One region of the Lysinibacillus sp. IITD104 genome, then DNA from elsewhere that is predicted to be linked to it. Evidence: riboswitches for the same ligand, from Rfam matches in the RefSeq annotation. Region 1 holds a riboswitch; the other holds the start of a gene.
The links. A riboswitch is a leader RNA that binds a small molecule or an ion and turns the genes downstream of it on or off. The one in region 1 is predicted to bind cyclic di-GMP.

Region 1 (8,389 bases):
ATGGCCTCCATTTCACAGGAATCCGCTGCTGGCGTTGAGCAAACAACAGCAACTGTTGAGGAAACCGCTGCTACAATGGATGAAATCGCTAGAAGTGCAAATCAGCTTGCTGGAATGGCCGAGACGTTAAATACGCAGCTACAACAATTTAAAATTTAATCATCTAAACAACAAAGGCTATCTCAAATTTTTCTATTTTGAGATAGCCTTCTCTCTTATTGCCAATGACTTATCGGCACTCGTTCTAATTCATGACGTTTAATAATAACACTTATCTTTTGAAACCATTTCTCACAAAGCTCCATGGCTTCTTTATAGTCATCATCCTCTTTTGATATAGGATCTTCACTATTATCCATGAACATATATTCTTGAATAGGCTCTGATAAATGATCTACTACTAACTTTAGCGATAGCTGTGAAATTGTATCTTCTTCTACCTCCTCTTCTTCTATTTCATCTGCTTCAGCAAGTAAGGAACCACTCATTAGATGATTCTTTGTTCTAACCGTAAATACTTCATCTTCCATGATGGCAACCTCATATATTCTGTTAAATGGAACCTCTATAATTTTTAGTTCTTCGTCTAAAGCTTCTCTTCGGGCGAAAATAAGCATGTTTGTCTGTTCATTTAACAGTAAAGCATTTAAAGCATCATTGGAAACTGTACATTGTGTATGAGGAATAGCCATTATCTCCTCCTCACTAGCTTCCGTCATGGCTGTCAAAGTTTGTATGGCAATATAACGCTCTTTTAAATAACGGATACTCCCTAGACCGACTAAAGCCAGCCCGATTAAAAAAAATAGTTGCTTAATAATGACTAATTCAATGGCATTTGCTAGATAAAGATAGACAATCCCTAATAAAATGAAGAAAATATTTTTCATCCAATTCCCGCCTTTATCAAGATAATCACTAGAAAAATTCAGATGATGTACTAGCAATAGTATTCTTGATTCTATCGTTTCATTCTAATAAAAAACACGAATTCATTGAACATTACAATGAATCCGTGCTTTTGCTTTTAACGACCAATTAGCTCTTCTTTACTACTTACGTCGTCTAATGTTTTATCTTTTTCTATTTTATGCATCTCAAGAACATGCTCAGATGGCGGAACGAGTATGCTCACCACAACAATTGTGATACCAGTTATAACAACACCTGAAAATACAGGAGCCTGCCATAATTCATTTAATAGACCTATGAAGCCTTCTGATTGGATTGTCAGACTAGGTACGAATGTTAGTGATGTCACAATGTAATAAACTAAGCCAACGGAAATACTTGCCCAAACTGCTGGTGTACTGACACGTTTCCAAAATGGTCCTAAAACGATTGGCCAGAATATTGTTACGAATATAATATCCCAAGCTAAATAAGCTAAATCAATTACTTTTTGGAAGCTTACAGCTAGCACTAAACCTAATAAAGCACTAGCTAGAATAATAGATCGCGAAAATCTTAATAGCTTCTTAGGATCAGGATTGTGATTAATAAAATCTAAATAAATATTCTTTGTGACAATCCCTGAAGTCGCTACATAACATGCAGCTACTGTAGACATCCCCATGGCTGCCATGGCTGTTAAGAAAATAGCTGCTAATAAAGGAGGAAAATAACCTTGTGCAAAGGTAAGCATCAATGTTTCTGGGTTTGTGCTTTCAGGATAAATAGACTTAAAGGCTTCCCCTAGCATCCCTGGAATCCAGCTTATTGCAATGACAATAATACCAGCAATAATCATGCTTCGTTGTGCCACCCGTGGACTTTTTGCAGCAGCTACCCTCTGCCCAAGGTCAACTGCAGGGATATCTCCAAGTGCTAGTACAAGATACAAAGTCCAGAATTCTGCTCCTGCCTTCTCAAATAATGTACTGATATTCCACCACTCGGGATTAAATGTAACATCTGGATAGTAAAACAAAATAAAAATGGTAATACCCAAAATACCTGCCACTGCAAGCGCACCTTGTACGATTTCAGTATAGGCAACTGCCCATAAACCACCAATAACTGAATAAATAGCCGTTAGCGATACAAATAGAAGCGCCGCAGGTATAAAATCAATTTGCAACAATTGCTGAATAATATACGTTCCACCAACTGTTAACGCCGCTGCATTAAAAACTCCAAAAGCAATTGCCATAACAACCCCTGTATAGGCTCCTAGCTTTTTACTGCCATAGCGTAAACCGTAGTAATCTGCTAATGTCCAGCCCTTTAAACGTCGTAATGGCTTTGTCCAAATGAGTGCTCCAAGAATCATACAAGTCCCTAAACCACCCATTGTTGCCGAACCTTCAAAGCCACCACTTGTATAGCCAGAGCCTACCGCTGCAAAAAAGAAGGGAGCTGCTAATAATGCAGCGACTAAACTACCCGTTACAACGGATAAAGGCATGCTCCAGCCAGCAACAATTAAATCCTCAGCTGTGTTGACACGCTTATAGCCTTTATAGCCAATATAATAGATAAATAATAAGTATAAGCAAAAGATAATAATATTTAACATTATTTACTCCTTCGTTTTCCATTAACCGTTCATTACGACCCCACCATTTGGCGTTAAAATTTGACCTGTATAGAAGTCAGCATGATTAGAGGCTAAAAATAATACACTTTTCGCAATCTCTTCTGGTTGCGCTAAACGTTTTAATGGATATTTTGCGGATTCTTCCTCCACATAGTTATCGCCAAACTCTTGTAGAATGTCCGTAAATGTTCCACTAGGAGCAACTGCATTGACAAGTATAGAAGGTGCTAATTCTCTTGCTAAAGCCTTTGTAAAAGCATTAATAGCACCCTTCGCAGCTGAATAATGCGTGAATTCTTCACAACCCAAGCTACCAATATCAGATGAAATATTAATGATTTTTCCTGTATTACGTTCCTTCATTCTTTTAGCTGCTTCACGGCAATTATAGAAACAGCCATATAAATGAACTTTAATCATACGATCCCACTGCTCATCCGTTAAATCTGTAATGCTGGAACCCTGTGCAAATCCAGCGTTATTTACAAGAACATCAAGATCCCCGAGATGCTCGTCCATGAATTGATGCATCGCTTGTACTTCTTGAGAGTTAGAAACATCTGCGTGGAATATTAAAGCTTTCACACCCAACTTTTCTGCTTCTGCACGTACAGCTTCTGCCTCTTGCTCATCCCCAATATAATTAATTAAAATATTGGCTCCATGTTGCGCAAAGCCTAATGCAATTGCTTTACCGATTCCTTTACTAGAGCCTGTTATTAAAACATTTTTCCCTGTAAAATTAATGTCCATTATGATCATTCTCCAATTTGAATTTTGCCACAAGACCTTGCAGCTCTTCTGCTGTTTTGCCCAATGATGAAGAGGCATCCTTTACTTCCTGCATGGTAGATAATTGCTCTTGTGTAGATTTCGATACATTAGAAGAGAATTCTGCTGATTGCTCTGCAGATTGTTTAATATTATTAACAGATGCCGCCACTTCTTCTGAGGAGGCAGAAATTTGTTGTGAGGCTGCTGAAATTTCACGTATTTGGCTAGCCACCTCTTCTGAGGAAGTAAGAATTTCTTTAAAGATTTCACCAACCTCATTGGTAAATGCCATCCCTACCTTAACATCCTCTTTGCCTTTCTCCATAACCGTGATAGAAGCGTTTGAATCAGACTGAATAGAATTAATTAAATTGTAAATTTCTGTTGCGGATTGAGAGGATTGTTCAGCTAAGCGTCTCACCTCATCCGCAACAACGGCAAAGCCTTTACCATGTTCACCTGCTCGTGCCGCTTCGATGGCAGCATTTAATGCTAATAGATTTGTTTGATCCGCAATAGCAGTAATTAAGCTAACAATTTCACTTATTTTTTTTGTATTAACATGTAGTCCATTAATGGTTGTCCCTATTTGTTCAACAGAATCATTAATTAACTCCATTTGCGCAATAACTTGTTGTACAACTTCATTTCCTCTTTCCGAAGCCTGTGATGCTGAAATAGATGATTCCGCAGCTGTGTTTGCAGAATCAGCAATTTGCTGAATACCTGTTGCAGTTTCTTCCATAGCAGCAGCAGTTTCTTCTGTCATAGTCATCGAAGCCTCGGCATTTTGTGTAATTTGATTCATATCTAGAGCAATATTTGTGGAGCTGTTATAGGTTTCACCAGCATGTACCGTTAATTGATTGGCGGCTGAAGAAACATGATTGGATGTATTGCGTATGTTTAAAATAATATGTTGCAAATTGGCCACCATTGTTCGGATGGATTCAGATAATTTTCCAATTTCATCCTTTGATGTCTCTAAATCAACATCGATTAATTCACCATTTGCCACTTGATTGGCTACATTCACTACTTTTTTCAGTGGCTTTAAAAGTCGATCTATAATTATGTAAACTAAAATTAATAAAATTAAAATACCAATAATGGCAATGACAATTTGCTTAATTACACTTGTTTTAATAATCGTATTGATATAATCAGCGGAGTAATCAATCCCTAATAGGGCGATTAGTTGGCCATTATCATCTTTAATAGGACTAAAAACCGTTCTCCAAGAACCAAAAGGATCCTCGAAAATATCAGTTACCTCTGTACTATTATTTTCAATAGCTAATTTTGCTGTTTCTACATGTTCATCCGCTAAATCATTAAAAATTTCACCAGCTTCATATACTTCATTTAAATTAGAGGTATAGCCAATTGGATTGACGCCACCCTCATCCTTTACATCCCAAATATAACTCCAGCTCATAATACCTTGCTGTTCTTGAATCATATCAAGTTGCTTTTGGATCTTTGTAAACTTTGCGTTTGTTTCCCCTTTTTCGGACAGCAGCTCTTTTACTTCATCACTGTCTAAGTTCATAGCTGTTAATAAACCAACACTTTTTAATTCTTGCTCCAAATCCACATTCATCCGATTATTCAATTCACTAATACTTTGCGTCGTAATAATAGCGATAAGCAGTAATACAACAATAGAGACTGTTAGTAAAAGCTTATTTTTTAGTGATGTGTTTTTTAACAACTTCATTTCCCCTTTTCCTCCTTTGAACTTTACTTGCAAAAAAAAATGCCTATTTCAAAAGAAATAGGCATAAAAGAACAAAAACTAGAATGAGAATGATACAACTAGCACTCTTTTGCAACCCAGCCGTCATAGCATTTATTGCCTTAGACCTGTAGCTTTGCGTCTTTACTTTTCAGTAAATTTGCCTATATTTCCCTACCAAAATTAACACAGTAGGTAAAAGTAGTCAATGTTCTCTTCTTAAAACATACATACTTTATACTATCTTAACCTTCATTAATAATTATTTATGTGCTTAAAAATACATTATTTTAAAGTTTTTATTCATCTATTGAACAAAATAAAACAGCTACAACCTCAATTAGCGTTGTAGCTGTTTATTTTCATTTCACTTACCCCTAAGTGTTTGAATAAATTATACGTTTTGTGTAACAAGTAATACGGATGGTATAAAGGATAATGCAAACATAGCGATATACCATACTGAAGTACGACGTAATGAAAAGCGTACTTTTTTTCGTTCCGCATAAAAAATATCTAACATAACCGCAACAATAAAAGGCATTGTAATACATGCAATAGCTACTAATAAGATGTCAAAATAAATCATACAAGCACCCCTTTGTCTGTGAACATTTTTCATCTTTTTTATGAACATTTTGTGATAAATTTATTGTACACAATTTCGTCACAAATTGTCAACGAGTTTCAAAGAAAAAATTGGCACTTGATGATTGATATCTATTGGGCATTAGGCTCTATATTTATATGTTAAGCCCCTTAAAAAATTTCGTACGAATGAATCGCCACACTCTTTATAATTACGATGACTTGGATTTCTTAAAATAGCACCTAATTCACCTTTTGTAACTTTAATGCCGCCTTCATATAAAATTTCAAGCATCTCCTCAGTTGTTAAAGCTAAAGCAATTTTTACTTTCTTTAGTAGCATATTATTTGGGCTTTCTTTACCTGACACAGGTAACGGTCCAACAGCCTGTCCTTCCTTGGGTTTCTGAGGCCCACGTTTAAAAGTAATTAATCCATTTAAAAATGCCTCTAACATTTTATTATTACATTTGATGTATTCTTCTGGCGCTTCTTCCTCATCATTAATCTTAATCAGCATATTTAATACTTCTTCCTTTGTATAATCCATGCCACCAAGTTTGAAAATTTCTACCATATCTACATTTTTTATATCGAACGCATAGCGTAAACGAATTAAGATATCATTATTCGTCATTATATATTCCTCCTTTAATTAACCTTATATAGTAAAGAGCCAGGCTTAATTATAACAGAGTGTTTGCTGATTATTGCTAGCTTTCCACAAGTTGTTGTTGTTAGCAAATAGCGTGTGCATTTCCTACTTTTTAAATGTATGAAAAGTTTAATCGCAACCATTCTAAGGTCAAGGAGGTGAGAACAATGGCTAATAATAACCGCAGTTCAAATAAACTTCTAGTACCTGGTGTACATGAGGCTGTTAATCAAATGAAATATGAAATTGCACAAGAGTTTGGCGTTCAGCTTGGGCCAGAAGCATCTTCTCGCGCAAATGGTTCAGTTGGAGGAGAGATTACAAAACGCCTTGTTGAAATCGCTGAAAAACGTTCAAAGGGTTTATTATAATTAAATACTAATAAAGAAAAGAACGAATCCCATTTGCAGAAGTGGAATTCGTTCTTTCGTGCTCTATAAAATTATGCTGTTTGCAATTCCTTACCTGAGCTCTTAAGCGTTAGCATAACGATAAAGGAAATACAATACAGTGCTGCTAAGTAAATCATAACAACAGTCATATCGTAGCTTTGTAAAATATAGCCAACAAAGATTGGTGAAAACCCACCTATAGCTCGTCCAAAGTTAAAAATGGTGTTTGTTGCTGTACTGCGAATTTGTACTGGATAGAAGCTACTAATTAATGCTCCATATCCTGCAAACATCCCATTAGAGAAGAATCCTACAACCGCACCGCCTATTAATATCGCAACTGCGCCCGTTGCAAACGAGTAAAGGAATACAGCACATGCAGAGGCTACTAAAAAGATACCGAATGTCCGCTTAGCACCAAAACGATCCATAAATCTACCAAACGTCAGCATACCAATAATCATTCCTACAGCAGTACTAATTGTCCATAATGCTGAGCTTGAAACCGATAAACCTTGCGATTTCTGTAACATCGAAGGTAGCCAAATCATCAGACCATTATAGCCTGCAATTTGAACAGTAGCCATTAAAATCAGCGAGAGTGTTGTCATGGTGATACGTGGTGAAGCAAATAACTGTGTCAATTTCCCGTTCTCTTGCTTATTGTTTTGTTGTTTCTGCGCTGCTAACCATTCTGGTGATTCATCAATATTTTTACGTACAATAAAGGCGAAAATAACTGGTAGTAATCCTACAAAGAATAATGCACGCCACCCTAAAGTTGGTAAAATAATAGCACTTAACAAAGCTGCTAAAATTACTCCATATTGTGCGCCCACACTGACATAGGAGGATGCTCTGCCTTGTTTATTCTTTGGCCAAGCCTCCGCTACAAGCGCCATCCCAATACCATATTCTCCGCCAGCACCTAAACCAGCGATAAATCTATAAACATAAACTTGTTCAATACTTGTTGCTACTCCTGTTAAAGCCGTTCCGATGGCAAACAAAATAATCGTATAGGTAAACACTTTTACTCGTCCATATTTATCTGCTAACACACCGAAAACAATACCACCTAGTAGCATCCCCATATTCGTGATGGATGAAATCAATCCACCCGTTGCAAGATCAATATTAAATTCTGCAATAATCATTGTCATAGCAAAAGAAATAAACATAATGTCCATTCCCTCTAGCGTCAGCCCTGCCACTGAAGCGACCACGGTTTTTTTACGATAATCCATTCTTTCTAGCCTCCAATTTTCTAGTTGTCGATCTCTTTTAGTGAATGGATTATAGCTGTCTTGTCCATTCTCTTTTGAAGCCTCACGGGACTTCCTTTAAAAGAGGGGTATGGATCAATAATAAAAGCCCTTCCGTCACAGAGGACAAAAGGGCATGACAAAGCAAAGATATTAGCTTAAAAATATCACATAGCCCTTTTCAGCCTCTCTGGACCGTATTAAAGGATTTTTATATCGTTCATTTATACCGTTCTACATTCTATAAGATTACGAAAGAAAAAGCAATGGTTGAATAGTGGAAATTCAAGTCACTAATTCTATAAAGTTTTGAGCAATCTGATAAATTAGATTGGCAGGTACAGCCAAATTAAGGTTTTGGCCATTATCGAAGCCTGCCGTAATCAGACCAACCATCGCCCATGCATATCCCCATAAATTAGTCCTCTTCATCCTATT
Region 2 (8,389 bases), 1.1 Mb from region 1:
CTTTGAATCAATTGAAGATCCTGTGCTAAAGAAGTAAGAACATCTGTCGCATTTTCAGCATGGTGCATCCCTGCCGTTACGGCACTTGTTACCTCTTCGATATTATTGGCGACACCTTGAATGGTATTGCTCATATCGTTCAAGGTGGAAGCGGTTTCATCCGCGTTGTTTGTTAGCGTATTAGAAGTGGAACGCATCGTCATAATCATATTTTGTAAATTGGCTGTCATTCGATTTAATGTGTTCGCTAAATCCGCTACTTCATCTTTACTGTTAATTTTTGTTTCAGGTACAGCTAAATTACCATTGGCAATTTCTTTCGCCTGCTGAATCAGCACACTAATCGGTCTTACTTTACGACGGATTAAAAAGCCTGTAATGATGGAAGCAATTAGCATAGGGAAAATACTAATTAAAATCCCATTTCGTACAACATCCCATGTTCGCTCCTTAACAATATTGGCATCAAAGTCAATGACACTAATGGCAATAATTTCTTTACTGGAATCATGGTCTTTAAAAATAGGGGCATAGCCAGATAAACGGTCCATCCCTGCAAAGGTATAGGGCTGTGAGTATGTCGGATGCTTATGTGTAAGCAACATATCAATAGCTTCTTTGTCTAAATAAAATTGATCACCAGGTGCATAGCCTTTCTCAGCCAAATGATCATCAAGCGCTATTAATGTGCCATCCAATGATAATATATATTGTGTTTGGAAAATATCTTTATGACCGGTTGTCCAGTTTAAATCGTTCCCGATGCTTTCCTGTACAGCCTTGTCGCCTTGAAGGGCCTTGTCCAATTGTTGCGGATTGATCAAACCTGTCGTAATATTGGCACAGCCATAGGCCTCAACACCAGCAGCATCATAAAGTTTATTGTAAGCAGTTATGTATGTAGCGAACGAAGTAATCCCTAGCATCACCACTAAAATACCAGCGATAATCGTCCCAAGTTGAAAAGTTAATGAATTGCGTAATTTCACGATCCATCCTCTCCCCTTTCTTGTAATAATCTATGAATATTCCTTTTGTGTTTCATCATACTACAAAAAGATGTATTAAAAAAGCATCTTTAATTATTCTAGTAAGATAAAAACATTGGAAAAAGTTCTGAATTGTGCGATAATTGAAGTTAATTATCTTAAATCCTGAGCATTACCAATTCATCTAATAGGAGGGCTTGCTATGAATAAACGCTTTCATCTAGTATCGATTGTTACAGGGAACTTGTTAACAATAGGGGCCATTTTTATTTATGCCATGCAAAGTCAAGTGGGAGTAGCCCTCAGTACGTATGCTCTTGTGATGGGTTTTTTTAGTACTTTGCTTGTGGTTTTCTTCTATATATGGGGGGAAGAAAAACAACAAGTATCCAATCGTTTTCTGAAATAATATGTCTCATTTGCCATTACAAAGATAAAGGTAGCAAGTTTATTGTGGTTCCTTCCCTTTCTATATGCAAGGGATTTTTTTATGTAAAGGTCGGTAGAAATGATTTAGTAGCGTGGATCAAAAAGCAAATCGGAAGAGATACTAGAGTGTAGGAAGAATGGAGATTAAACCTTACAAATTATGTGGGTCTATACAACAGCTATTTCAAATATGGCTTCTTAGATTTATTCACGATTCCCTTCTTTTCCGAGGCATTCCCCTCCGTATACGTCTAATTGTTGTAGAAAAATAAAATTTTTTGTAGAAAATTTTAAAACAATGATTGAGTAGTATATCAATTTTCTGTATAATCAGCTTGTTTGACAATACTTTATATGAACTTGGGGGTAGACAATTGGGTAAAGCATTGATTATCGGAGCTGGCGGTGTTGCCAGTGTTGTGGTACACAAGTGTGTTCAAAATTCGGACGTATTTGAGGAAATTTGTATCGCAAGTAGAACTGTTTCAAAATGTGACGCTCTAAAAGAAAAACTAGACGGCGGAAAAACAAAAATTCATACTGCACAGGTAGACGCGGACAATACAGAAGAGGTGATTGAGCTTATTAAAGCTTTCGGCCCAGATGTAGTGATTAACGTAGCCCTACCTTATCAGGACTTAACGATTATGGATGCTTGCTTAGCGACAGGTGTGCACTATGTGGATACTGCAAACTACGAGCCACCTGAAACGGCAAAATTTGAATATAAATGGCAATGGGCTTATAAAGAGAAGTTTGAAAAAGCTGGCTTAACTGCATTACTTGGAAGCGGTTTTGACCCAGGTGTAACAGGCGTTTTCACAGCTCATGCACAAAAACATGAATTTGATGAAATCCACTATATCGATATCGTGGATGCCAATGCGGGAGATCATGGTTATCATTTCGCAACAAACTTCAACCCAGAAATTAACATTCGTGAAATTACAGCGAATGGTCGTTACTGGAAAGAAGGCGAGTGGATTGAAACAGCACCACTTGAGAAAAAAGAAGTGTATAACCTACCTGAAATCGGACCAAAAGATATTTACCTTCTATACCATGAAGAGCTTGAATCACTTGCAAAAAATATCAAAGGTTTAAAACAAATCCGCTTCTGGATGACGTTCTCTGAAAAATACTTAACACACTTAAAAGTATTAGAAAACGTAGGTATGACATCAATTGAGCCAATCGAATTTGAAGGACAAATGATTCAACCAATCCACTTCCTTAAAGCGGTATTACCAGACCCAGCTTCACTTGGACCACGTACAAAAGGTAAAACAAACATCGGTTGTATCATTCGCGGTCTAAAAGATGGCAAAGAAAAAACGTACTATGTGTACAATGTATGTGACCACGAAGAGTGCTACAACGAGGTTGGTTCACAAGCGATTTCATACACAACTGGCGTTCCAGCTATGATCGGTGCAATGCTTGTGATGAACGGTGAATGGCGTAAACCAGGTGTATGGAATGTGGAAGATTTCAATCCAGATCCATTCATGGATGCACTAAATAAATGGGGCCTACCATGGCAAGAAAGCCATAACCCAGAATTATTAGACCTTGATTTAGATGCAAAGGAAATAAGCCGATGAAACCAATTGATTTTTCAAAAGTTCCATCCCCTTCCTATGTAGTGGATGAGCGATTATTAACAAAGAATCTTGAGCTTTTAAAATCAATTCAAGAGCGTACAGGCTGCCGCATTTTATTAGCCCTTAAAGGCTTCTCAATGCATTCAACATTCCCTTTAGTCGGGGAATATTTAGCAGGCATTACAGCAAGCTCACTGCATGAGGCACGACTTGGCTATGAAAAAATGGGCAAGGAAGTGCATGTTTATGCTCCTGCTTATATTGAGCATGAAATGGACGAGCTTCTAGGCTATGTGGATCATATCGTCTTTAACTCATTTAACCAATGGGCACAGTACAAGGACAGAGTAAAATCTGCTGGTAAAACAATTGAATGTGGTATTCGTGTGAATCCTGAGTACTCTGAAATTGAAACAGCCCTTTATGATCCTTGCTACACAAACTCTCGCCTTGGTACAACATTAGCTAACTTTGATAAATCACAGCTTGACGGTATTGATGGCTTACACTTCCATGCGATGTGTGAACAAAATTCTGATACATTAGAGCGTATTATTGAAGTAGTTGAGGAAAAATTTGGTGATGTGTTACACCAAATGAAATGGTTAAACTTCGGTGGCGGTCACCATATTACGCGTGATGATTATGATGTAGAAAAACTTGTGAACATCATTAATTATATTCAAGAAAAGTATAACCTGCTTGTTTATCTTGAGCCTGGTGAAGCAGTAGCCCTTAATACAGGCTACTTAGTAGCAACAGTGCTTGATATTCAAGAAAATGGGATGGATCTTGCTATTTTAGATACATCAGCAACATGTCACATGCCTGATGTACTTGAAATGCCTTACCGTCCAATGATTATTGGTTCTGGACAAGCAAATGAATTAGCACACACATATCGCTTAGGCGGACTAACATGTCTAGCTGGTGATGTGATTGGTGATTATTCGTTTGAACAGCCATTAAAACCAGGTGATCGTCTTGTATTCACAGATATGGCTCATTATTCAATGGTGAAAAACCATATGTTTAACGGTGTCAACTTACCATCTATCGTTTCGTATAACGATGAAGAAGGCATTAAAGTGATCCGTGAGTTTAAATTTGAAGACTACAGTGGTCGTCTGTCTTAATAGCAATAGAAAAGCCCTTCCAGTTTTACACTGGAAGGACTTTTTTTATGGACGCATGGTCATCCAATTCTCCACATAATGAATGGCTACTCCATGAAAAGCATCGTTATTTGAAAAATGTTGCTGAACAAGTATAAGCTGTTCATTCATAAAGGCTTCTCCATTATCATAAAAAGTAATATTTTCCCCTTCCTCTGAAGCGCCTGTTTCTACACCAATTACAATTGATTTATTCACAGTGGAAGCATAAGCGATTTCATGTTCTACAATAGAGATAATATCTTTTGCAGCATCACGATAGGCCATGATCGTCACACTATCCACATGGTCAATGACCCAATCAGCTAATAACCCTTTTCCAAATTCGTTATTATACTGAACTTCATCAAACCAAAATGGCATGTCTACTTCTAAAGTAAGTTGTAACTGACTTGCTTTCTCACTTGCTTTCATTATTAGTGTTTGATAGGATTCTATCGTTTGTGCTTGATGTAAGCTCCATCCACTATTTAAATAAGGTTCTACATCAAGGTGCACTCCAGAAAATTGCTCAGATTCAGTTGAATTCTTATTATATATATGTAACCAATTAAACAATTCGTCTTGGCTTTGACTACCCTCAGCTGAAACCCAGCTTGCAGCACCATCCAATGCATAAATGCGAATACCTTTGTCAGAAGCGTTACTAATAAAATGCTTATAGTCATTGCTCGCTATGCCTTGATCGATTTGCAGATAAACTTTATTGACATCGTTATGTTCTAAAAATAATAATATTTTTTCTTGGTCATCCATGATGAGGGATGTATCCCACAGCCACGTAGCCTTTTCCTGTATAGACATTGCATCAACCTTTCCACTTGATAAAGCTAATGAACTAATTATGATGACGATTAGTGCGGTCCATACTTTTAATTGTCTCTTCATACGAACTAACTCCATTCTACTCGCCACGGCTCCTAGAACAGAACCTGGCAACCTGACAATCTTGCACTGAAATTATAGTGTTTAGACTCATGGCTTTGCGTCCCTCCCTTTCGGTGAAGTTTGCCTTTTTCAGTTTTTTCTTAATCATTATCATACGCGGTTAGCAATGGTTTATCTGTAGGTATAATGCATAATTGTCACATGTATGATCAGGTAAAAACGACAAAATACAGGTTAAATTTACTATTCAAACATAAAAAAAACGTAGAGTGTCTAAGACTCTACATTTTCCTTTTCATTTTCAAGCATTTTGTGTAAATAATTGATAATCTCACGAATGCCGTCTAATGAATTGACAAGTATTTTGGGATCAACATACGTAATCATTCGGTTTTCAAGATTAGCTACCGCAGTAAAATAGCGTGTTTTACTATAATTGACTAGGCCCAATTGCTGAAGTACTGATTCATCGAAATCAAGAATTTCTCGTGCTTCTGTAACAAGTAATCCATAATTAACCACATCAGTATTCAACACAATGATACGTGCGGTTGATGGATTAGATAAGCGGTTATACAGTATGCGCTCAAAATCTAGAACAGGTACAAGCTCACCACGAATTCTTGTAAAGCCTAGAAGATAGTTAGGTAAATGAGGAATAGGTGTTACATGCTCTAATTTTTCAATTGAAATCGCTTGTTCCACAGGTACGGCGTATTCCTCTGTCCCACAAGCAAAAACGACTGCTTTGACACTTTCCATAGGGTTACACATCCTTACTCGACTGTTAATTTTTCGCCGATTCTTTGACGATTTCTACTAGTAAATCTGCTAATTTTTCAAGTTCTTCTACTGGTATCTTTTCATTCGTTGTATGAATATCCTCATAGCCAACAGATAAATTAACTGTAGGAATGCCAAAGCCTGCGATGACGTTTGCATCTGAGCCTCCACCAGAAATACCTAGTGTCGGAGTACGATCAATATTGCGTGCAGCAGCCATAGCTACCTGAACAACTTTATCAGATTCCGTTACACGGAAGCCTGGATACATCAGCTTCACTTCAACCTCTGCCCGTGCACCTAAAGAAGCAGATACTTGTTCAAACGTATCTTGCATATGCTTTGTTTGCGCATCCAATTTAGCTTTGTCTATAGAACGTGCTTCTGCCAGGATTGTCACTTCGTCACAAACAATATTTGTTGCTTGTCCACCTTCAAAACGCCCAATATTCGCTGTCGTTTCTTCATCTAAACGGCCTAGTTTCATTTGAGCAATGCATTTTGATGCGACTGTTATGGCAGAAATCCCCTTTTCAGGAGCAACCCCCGCATGTGCCGTTTTTCCAATAATCTTTGTAAAAATTTTCGCCTGGAATGGTGCTGCTGTCACGATGCCACCAACTTTGCCATCGCTATCAACCGCAAAGCCATATTTTGCTTTAATGTTAGCTGGATCTAGCTCTTTAGCGCCAACAAGGCCACTTTCTTCACCAGCCGTAATAATAAATTCAATATCGCCATGTGCAATATTTTGCTCTTTCAAACGTTTGACCATCTCAAATAGAGCTGCTAATCCTGCTTTATCGTCGGCACCTAAAATCGTCGTACCATCAGATACGATATAGCCATCTTCACGCAAAGACGGTTTGATGCCTTTTCCCGGTACAACGGTATCCATATGAGATGTAAAATAGATTGGCTCCACATCCAATGTACCTTTTAATGTGGCAATAATATTACCTGCCCCATGTCCATTACGCGTATGTGCATCGTCTTGAATCACTGAAAATCCAAGTGCAGTTAACTTCTCTACAAGAATGGGTGCTATTAGTTGTTCATGTTTTGTTTCTGAATCAATTTGTACGAGCTCAAAAAACTCTTCTACTAAACGACTTGTCATGTTGTAAAACTCCCTTAGTTTACGTGTTTTTCCACGTTATAGTATACGTATTATTTTAGCACAACGTCAGAAGAGTTGAAATCATTGAACAATACGACCAAAATAAAAAGTCTGAGAACAACTCAGACTTTCCTTAGTGATTGAAAATAAGCTCTTTTTCTTTTTCTAATGATTGTAGGTAGTTGACTGCTTTCTTATGTTTATCCTGTAAGCGCCAAATCGTATTATGTACATCATCCTGAACACGTGAGACCTGTTCCCTTGCTGTTGAAATTTTAGAATGAACAGACCATGCTGAAAAAATATCATCAAAAAAGTAGTCTGCAAACTTAACAAAGCCATCTGTTTCAACATGCAACGATTTCGTAGACATTTCTTGAACATCCAATAATTCATTGTGAAAACGCTGTAACGCAATTTGAGCACTGTGTAAATAGTTTTCTGACTGATCGAGTGCATTATGCTTTAAGTGTGTTGCAATCAGCCCACCACCCAAAAACGTATCCCATGTGGAATACCCATTTGCCGAATGTAAGGAAGCAGCTGCTTGCCCAAGCCTTGTAAGGGCTACTTCTCCCGCTTCCTCCGCCTCTTTAATTTCAGTGATGAGCTGTTTTGTTAGCATTTCCTCAAGTGCTAAATGCTCTAGCCTCTCTGCTTGGGCAGCATCATGAATCTGTAAGTACGCCTTCTTTTGAAGATAAACCTGTTGAAGTGATTGCTGTAACGCTATTTCATCAATTTGGGCTAGCTGGTTCATCACCTGCACGCTGTCCTCTGCTAAATCTGTTTGCATTTTCTTAGCTTCATTCAGCTTTAATTCAAGTACTGCCGCCTTATCAATTTTTTCTGCCCTCAGTTCATCTTGTTGCCCTGTCCACGTACGAATCATATTCATAAATGAGAAACCATCCAATTTATCCAGTTTGGATCGAATTTGTTGGAGTGCTGTTGTATGGTTGTCTATTTCCTGTTGTGTATGTTTAATTTGTCCCTCAATTAACTGATTTTGTTCGTTTAATCTAGATGCTTTTCTAAGTTGTGCATGAATCTTTTCTTGCTCTGTTTGTAATTGCTGCCATTCCATTCATCTCAACTCCTCTTATCTATCAGTACGGATGACAAACAAAAATGTTTCACTTTTTGGCAATGAAAAACCTAGCAACTTTTGAGCTGCTAGGCTTGTACGACTATTATAGAGGAATATTACCGTGCTTTTTCTCTGGACGTGTTTCATGTTTGTTGGACAGCATATCAAGTCCTTGAATCAGCTTGATACGTGTATCTCGTGGATCAATTACGTCGTCTACCATACCGCGAGATGCTGCAACATATGGGTTAGCAAATTTTTCTTTATATTCTTCGATTTTTGCTGCACGAGTTGCTTCAGGGTCATCTGAT

Region 2: another riboswitch for cyclic di-GMP. It lies ahead of V1L66_RS08965 (amidase); the one in region 1 lies ahead of V1L66_RS03665 (methyl-accepting chemotaxis protein).

What each region holds. Positions count from the first base shown of each region.
Region 1 covers NZ_JBAHYH020000001.1:710,782-719,170, reverse strand. Annotated here, with positions in the region: gene V1L66_RS03685 (methyl-accepting chemotaxis protein) at 1-159, shown strand, start outside; gene V1L66_RS03680 (hypothetical protein) at 216-890, opposite strand; gene V1L66_RS03675 (sodium:solute symporter) at 1,028-2,518, opposite strand; gene V1L66_RS03670 (SDR family NAD(P)-dependent oxidoreductase) at 2,540-3,292, opposite strand; gene V1L66_RS03665 (methyl-accepting chemotaxis protein) at 3,282-5,033, opposite strand; cyclic di-GMP riboswitch class I at 5,141-5,226, opposite strand; gene V1L66_RS03660 (hypothetical protein) at 5,446-5,640, opposite strand; gene V1L66_RS03655 (DUF1456 family protein) at 5,782-6,276, opposite strand; gene V1L66_RS03650 (alpha/beta-type small acid-soluble spore protein) at 6,462-6,665, shown strand; gene V1L66_RS03645 (MFS transporter) at 6,737-7,933, opposite strand; gene V1L66_RS03640 (hypothetical protein) at 8,237-8,383, opposite strand.
Region 2 covers NZ_JBAHYH020000001.1:1,772,836-1,781,224, reverse strand. Annotated here, with positions in the region: gene V1L66_RS08985 (methyl-accepting chemotaxis protein) at 1-989, opposite strand, end outside; gene V1L66_RS08980 (hypothetical protein) at 1,192-1,398, shown strand; gene V1L66_RS08975 (saccharopine dehydrogenase family protein) at 1,793-3,022, shown strand; gene nspC (carboxynorspermidine decarboxylase) at 3,019-4,158, shown strand; gene V1L66_RS08965 (amidase) at 4,204-5,085, opposite strand; cyclic di-GMP riboswitch class I at 5,129-5,220, opposite strand; gene V1L66_RS08960 (chemotaxis protein CheW) at 5,359-5,847, opposite strand; gene V1L66_RS08955 (M20/M25/M40 family metallo-hydrolase) at 5,873-6,988, opposite strand; gene V1L66_RS08950 (hypothetical protein) at 7,122-8,075, opposite strand; gene V1L66_RS08945 (acyl-CoA carboxylase subunit beta) at 8,182-8,389, opposite strand, start outside.